One region of the Pseudomonas sp. 1L-C-7-B-C1 genome, then DNA from elsewhere that is predicted to be linked to it. Evidence: riboswitches for the same ligand, from Rfam matches in the RefSeq annotation. Region 1 holds a riboswitch; each other region holds the start of a gene.
What was found. A riboswitch is a leader RNA that binds a small molecule or an ion and turns the genes downstream of it on or off. The one in region 1 is predicted to bind cobalamin.
Positions count from the first base shown of each region.

Region 2: it holds a riboswitch for cobalamin, as region 1 does, so the genes downstream of both, AC0Z8Z_RS18985 (ABC transporter substrate-binding protein) here and cobO (cob(I)yrinic acid a,c-diamide adenosyltransferase) in region 1, are expected to answer to the same signal.
Region 3: it holds a riboswitch for cobalamin, as region 1 does, so the genes downstream of both, AC0Z8Z_RS12720 (CbtB domain-containing protein) here and cobO (cob(I)yrinic acid a,c-diamide adenosyltransferase) in region 1, are expected to answer to the same signal.

Region 1 covers NZ_JBXAWH010000011.1:218,242-220,499, reverse strand. The annotation lists gene AC0Z8Z_RS18185 (C40 family peptidase) at 24-560, shown strand; cobalamin riboswitch at 688-913, shown strand; gene cobO (cob(I)yrinic acid a,c-diamide adenosyltransferase) at 1,020-1,631, shown strand; gene AC0Z8Z_RS18175 (cobyrinic acid a,c-diamide synthase CobB) at 1,628-2,258, shown strand, end outside.
Region 2 covers NZ_JBXAWH010000012.1:150,613-152,870, forward strand. The annotation lists gene AC0Z8Z_RS18985 (ABC transporter substrate-binding protein) at 41-1,042, opposite strand; cobalamin riboswitch at 1,185-1,378, opposite strand; gene AC0Z8Z_RS18990 (aspartate/glutamate racemase family protein) at 1,562-2,258, opposite strand, start outside.
Region 3 covers NZ_JBXAWH010000007.1:91,291-93,548, forward strand. The annotation lists gene cobW (cobalamin biosynthesis protein CobW) at 1-662, opposite strand, end outside; cobalamin riboswitch at 790-1,020, opposite strand; cobalamin riboswitch at 1,122-1,354, shown strand; gene AC0Z8Z_RS12720 (CbtB domain-containing protein) at 1,452-1,661, shown strand; gene AC0Z8Z_RS12725 (CbtA family protein) at 1,673-2,258, shown strand, end outside.

The sequences.
Region 1 (2,258 bases):
ACCCCGCACAGGTTGTCGTGTTTATGTCGTTAACGGTTCGCCTGATGGTTGCCTCTCTGGCTGTGCTGCTGGCCGCGTGTTCCAGCACTCCACCGCCCGCTCCGCGCAAGGTCGTCTATCGGCCTGTGGTTTCCGCTCCTCCCCAGTTTGCTTCACCGCTCGCCGACGACGTCTTGTTGCGCGCGATCGGCCTCGTTGGCACGCCCTATCGCTGGGGCGGCAACACGCCTGATTCGGGATTCGATTGCAGTGGCCTGATCGGCTACGTCTACCACGATGCGGCGGGGATCACCTTGCCGCGGTCGACACGGGATATGATCACCCTGCGCGGTCCTGACATCGATCGCAGTCAGCTGCAGACCGGTGATCTGGTGTTCTTCGCCACCAGCGGCGGCTCCCACGTCAGCCATGCCGGCATCTACGTCGGGGAAGGGCGATTCGTTCACGCACCAGCCACCGGCGGCACCGTCAAACTCGACAGCCTCGACAAGCCCTATTGGCAAAAAGCCTGGCTGAACGCCAAACGCGTTATCCAGCCATCGAACCTCGCCAGGCAATAGTCGCTTCTGAGGCAATGTGTTCATGGGCTGTTGCTGCATGAACACCTGTGCCTTTCAGGGTGAAATCCCGTAAACCCGTGGGCGCTCTGCCCACGGTTCGATTGACGCTCCCCAGTCAACCCTCTAACCTTCGCGCCATGTTTCAGGTGCCCGGGACTTCGTTGGTCCACAGGGTGAAACAGGGAAGCCGGTGCGATTGCTCGTGCGATCAATTCCGGCGCTGCCTCCGCAACGGTAAATGAGTCTGGGCCACGCACGATGCCACTGTGTTCGCTGAACATGGGAAGGCGCATGGCCTGCCACGCTTGTGGCAACTCATGAGTCCGGAGACCGGCCTGATCCATCGAACAGCATCACGGAGGGCGATGCTCTGCTGCAGGCCGGCCTTGTCCGGTGCCTGCTGACAGTCTTTGCCCGTGCCCTCCGTCTGCCACACCTGCCCTCAAGCGGAGAGCTGAGATGAGCGAATCCCCCGAACGTGACGAACGCCACCTGGCGCGCATGCTGCGCAAAAAGGCGGTGATGGACGAGCGCATTTCCAGCGCGCCGAATGAATGCGGATTGCTGTTGGTGCTGACCGGCAACGGCAAAGGCAAGAGCAGTTCGGCGTTCGGCATGCTCGCCCGCGCCATGGGCCACGGCATGCAGTGCGGCGTCGTTCAGTTCATCAAAGGCCGCCACAGCACCGGCGAAGAGCTGTTCTTCCGCCGCTTCCCTGAACAAGTGCGTTACCACGTGATGGGCGAGGGCTTCACCTGGGAAACCCAGGACCGCCAGCGTGACATCGCCGCCGCCGAAGCCGCCTGGGCCGTGGCCCGGGAGATGCTCAAGGACGCGTCCATCGGTATGGTCGTGCTCGATGAGCTGAACATCGCCCTCAAGCACGGTTATCTGGACCTGGAGCAGGTGCTGAGCGATCTGCAGGCACGGCCACCGATGCAGCATGTGATCGTCACCGGTCGCGGGGCGAAGCATGAATTGATCGACCTTTCAGACACCGTGTCCGAAATCGGCGTGGTCAAGCATGCCTTTCAAGCCGGCATCAAGGCCCAGAAAGGCATCGAACTGTGAGTGAGCGTCAACCCCGGCACTGCCCGGCAGTGCTGATCGCAGCGCCGGCGTCCGGTCAGGGCAAAACCACCGTCACTGCCGCACTGGCCCGTCTGCACCGCAATCAGGGGCGCAAGGTGCGCGTGTTCAAATGTGGGCCGGACTTTCTCGACCCGATGATTCTTGAACGCGCCAGCGGCCATCCGGTGTACCAACTGGACATGTGGATGATCGGCGAGGACGAAAGCCGGCGCCTTTTATGGGAAGCCGCTGCCGATGCCGACCTGATCCTCATCGAAGGCGTCATGGGCTTGTTCGACGGCACCCCCTCCAGCGCCGACCTGGCGCGGCGTTTCGGCGTGCCGGTGCTGGGCGTGATTGACGGCACGGCCATGGCCCAGACCTTCGGCGCTTTGGCGCTGGGACTGGCGCGCTATCAGCCGGATCTGCCGTTCGCCGGCGTGCTGGCCAATCGCGTCGGTACGGTGCGCCACGCGCAGTTGCTGGAAGGCAGCCTGACCGAAGGCCTGCGCTGGTACGGCGCGCTGTCCCGTGAAACCGGCATTGAGCTGCCCAGCCGGCACCTCGGCCTGGTGCAGGCCAGCGAATTGAATGACCTGGACATGCGCCTCGACGCTGCCGCCACCG
Region 2 (2,258 bases), on a different contig from region 1:
AAGATTCGGACGACGCTCGACCGGGGCATGCTGAATGACGTCATTGCGCTTGAGTGGCCTGAGCCAGTTGCTCGATGCCGTCAAACAGCCGCACGCTGGACTCCATGGCGCTGGCGTCCATGATCACGATGCGATTGTTTTTCACCGCGTCCATGTTGCGGGTGACAGGGTCGGAGCGGAGAAACGCCAGCTTCTTCTCGTGATCGTCGGCCGGGAAGCGGCGACGGTCCATGCGTGCGATGACCAGCACGGTCGGGTTGGCCTTGGCGATGGTTTCCCAGCCCACGGTCGGCCATTCCTCATCGGAGTCGATGACGTTACGCATGCCGAGGGTGTCGAGCATGAAGTTGGGGATGCCCTTGCGCCCGGCCACGTAAGGGTCGACGTTGATGTCCGGGCTGGAAAACCAGAACACCGCCGAGACGGGTGGATTGTCATGGGCTTTCGCTTGCGTCACCGCCTGGGCCAGCCGGGTTTGGTAACCCGTGATCAATTGCTCGCCACGGTCCTGCACGTCGAAGATCTGCGCCAGCTGACGCAGGCTTTTGTACAGGGTGTCGATGCGGAAGGCTTCGAGGCGCGTGCCGTCAGCGCCAACCCGGTTGTTCTTGCCCTCGCAATCGGACGGCAGGATGTAGGTCGGGATGCCCAGATCGCGAAACTGCTCGCGGGTGCCGACCGCGCCCTGGGGCCCGACCATCCACTCAAACTGCACCGGCACGAAATCCGGGCGTTTGCCGATCACTGATTCAAAACTCGGCGCGTTGTCGGCCAGGCGCTCGATGCCGTCGTTGAGGGTTTGGTACTGGGGCAGCACGGGATTGAACCACAGCGAAGTGCCGATCACGTTGGGGCCCAGGCCGAGGGCGTAGAGCATCTCGGTGGCGGCCTGGCCGATGGTGACGGTTTTCTGCGGGGCATGGGTGAAGGTCAGCGGTTCGCCGCAGTTGTCCACGGTCAAAGGGTAGGCCGTCGACGCCGCGAAACCGGCGGTGGGCAAAGTCAGCGTGACGAGCAGGGCGGCGAGGCGGCGCAGCGGCATGAACAGCGATCTCCAGAAAGCCTGAGTGCTTGGCGAAGCAGGCGCTGGAAAGTCCACCCGACGGGCGCCCCTACGATGAGGGCGAGCACAGCGTGCGCGAGCGACGCGCGAACGGGAGTCCTTCCCCGGACACCCCGCCGGTGAATGAATATGCTGGCCGGCAGGTCTCCTGACTGGCGCATCATCGCTATGCTTCGGCCTTCCCGGGGTCACCCAGTGGCAAACAGGAAGCAGGGCTCAGCGCCTACAGTTGCGGGGACAGTTCCGTTTCAGCGCGCAGCGCGCCTGGGGATTCCCTATTAATTCCGAGTGGAAACCGGCGGCGGGGATACTAAACGATTCGGCGGGTGGAGGCGAATGCGGCGGCGGTGTGGCAGAGGCTAATACCTGTGGGAGTGAGCTTGCTCGCGAAGAGGCCGGCACATCCGCTAAATCTTCAGTGGCCAGGATGCAGTCTTCGCGAGCAAGCTCACTCCTACAAGGGTTCGTGCGCGCTCTTCGTAAGTCCAGAGGGGCTGCCTACAGCTTAAACGGCCAACCGACGATCTTCTTCGGCCGAGGCGTCGCATAGGTCCGCACTTTCGAGGTCTTCAACCCCAGACGCACCAGCGATTCGGCCAGCGCCACCGCTGCGGTGACGCCATCCACCACGGGCACGCCGGCGCGGTCGCGGATGAGTTGATCCAGCCCGGCCATGCCGCCGCAGCCCAGGCAGATCACTTCGGCCTTGTCGCGGGTCACCGCGTCGAGGGCCTGCTCAACGATGGCTTCGACCGCACGCTCGGGCGATTCTTCCAGCTCCAGTACGCTCATGCCACTGGCCCGCACCGACGCGCAGCGCTCGTACACGCCGGCCAGCTTCAAACGGTCTTCGATCAGCGGCACGGTGCGGTCCAGCGTCGTGACCACGGCGTATTTATGCCCCAGCAGCATCGCCAGGCTGGCCGCGGCTTCGGTGATGTCCACCACCGGCACATCGAGCAATTCCTGCAAGCCCTCGCGGCCGTGCTCGCCGTAGCCGGCTTGGATCACCGCGTCGTAAGGCCCTTCGTAGGACATCACCCGGTCCATCACCGCAATGGCCGCCAGGTAACTTTCGAAATTGCCTTCCACCGACTCGGCGCCGAAGCGCGGGGTCAGGCCGATGATCTCGGTGCCAAGCGAGGCCACGCTGCGGGCCTGCTCGGCGATGGTCTCGGTCATGGATTCGGTGGTG
Region 3 (2,258 bases), on a different contig from region 1:
TGGCCTCGGTTCGCTTCGACGATTTTTACTGCTGGCGGCAATTCTTCGGCAACTTCCGCGCGCACCGCTGCCAGCGCATCGGCGTCGAGCATGTCGGCCTTGTTCAGCACGACCAGATCGGCGCTGGCCAGTTGGTCGGCGAACAGCTCGTGCAGCGGCGATTCGTGGTCCAGGTTCGGGTCGAGCTTGCGCTGAGCGTCGACCTGATCCGGGAACGCGGCGAAGGTGCCGGCGATCACGGCCGGGCTGTCGACCACGGTGATCACCGCGTCGACGGTGCAGGCGTTGCGAATTTCCGGCCACTGAAAGGCTTGCACCAGCGGCTTCGGCAGGGCCAGGCCCGAGGTTTCGATGAGGATGTGATCGAGATCGCCGCGGCGGGCGACCAGCTCCTGCATCACCGGGAAGAACTCTTCCTGAACGGTGCAGCACAGGCAGCCGTTGGCCAGTTCGTAGACGCGACCGACGGCCTCTTCTTCGGTGCAGCCGATGGTGCACTGCTTGAGGATGTCGCCGTCGATGCCCAACTCGCCGAATTCATTGACGATGACGGCGATGCGTCGGCCTTCGGCGTTGTCGAGCATGTGCCGCAGCAAGGTGGTTTTGCCCGAGCCGAGAAAGCCGGTGACGATGGTGACGGGAAGTTTGGCCAGTGTTTTCATCGGTTGCCCTCAGGCGTGCGGCGGGGCAACGAGGACGAAAACAGCGCAGGCCGGCGGAAGCAGGCGCGCGGTTCGATTCGCCACCGGATCACCCCGCCCGGTTGTAGTGGAATGCCTCGGCCGCTTGCAAGCGGTCCGATTCGAGGCAGGTCTCCTGGCTCACGGCGGCCGGTTGCTGACAGGCATCGTCAGGCGACTGGCATTCATCGCGCCTTCCCGCTCGCGCAGTGGCTGTGCAATGAACCTGTCCGTTTACAGTTGCGGGGGCAGCTGCGGCTTGAAACCGCATTCCCTTCTTAGCGCCGGTGGCCTTGATACATGAAAAGGCGGCCGGCGAACCTCAAGTGCGCAAGGCTACGCAGTGACCGCAGGCCGGTCAATCGCGCCGTTGCAGTGATTGCCGCGCCGATTGACGCAGCGAATGACCCCACGATTGACGACACGAACCGTGCGTGGTCTTCTACACACCTTGTTACGGGTGCCCTTCACAGGGTGAAACGGGAAACCGGTGCGTGCAGACCTTCGGGTGTGCATCAGTCCGGTGCTGCCCCCGCAACGGTAAGCGAGTGAAGAGTCAGATCCACTGTGTCGGCATCGATATGGGAAGGCGATTCTTGAAGGCACGATGGCTGTAACGGCTGATGCATGTGCCCCTCGCGAGCCCGGAGACCGGCCCGACAACACACCATAACAACCCGCGGTGGGCGGGCGCTGTTGAGCACTGCCGGCATTCGCCTGCGGTGCCCTTGCGCCTTTCCGTCCGCTGAAACCACTTCAGAGGGAAGCGCCATGTCCATCAGCACACCCCGCCAGACGTCCGGCACCGCCGGCAACACCACAACGGCCGTGACTGCCACGCAAAGCCAGCGCCTTGTTGCCGCCGTCAGCGCGATGTTTCTCGGCGCATTTCTGGTGTACTTCGCCGGTTTCTCCCACATCGATGCGGTGCACAACGCGGCACACGACACCCGTCACAGCTCCGCCTTCCCTTGCCATTGAGACCTGCCGCCATGTTCAAGCGAATTGCGCAAACGGCCGGGTTCACCGGACTGCTCGCCGCCCTGTTGTTGACACTGCTGCAGAGCTTCTCGGTGGCGCCACTGATCCTGCAGGCGGAGACCTACGAAAAGGCCCCGGCTACTGAGATGCACGAGCACGGCGACGGTGCGATAGCCGGCCACGTCCATGACGCCGAAGCCTGGGAGCCGGAAGACGGCTGGCAGCGCGTGCTGTCCACCACCGGCGGTAATCTGGTGGTCGCGGTCGGGTTCGCCTTGATGCTGGCGGCGCTGTACACCCTGCGTACGCCGACCAGTGCCCGCGAAGGCGTGATGTGGGGATTGGCCGGTTATGCGGTATTCGTGCTGGCGCCCACTCTTGGTTTGCCGCCCGAACTGCCCGGCACCGTCGCGGCGGACCTGACCCAACGGCAGATCTGGTGGGTGGGCACTGCTGCCTCCACGGCTGCAGGGTTGGCGTTGTTGGTGTTTGCCCGGCACTGGCTTTTGAAGGTTGTGGGCGCAATGATTCTGGTGGTGCCGCATATCGTCGGCGCCCCTCAGCCGGCGGTGCATTCGGCACTCGCCCCGGAAGCCC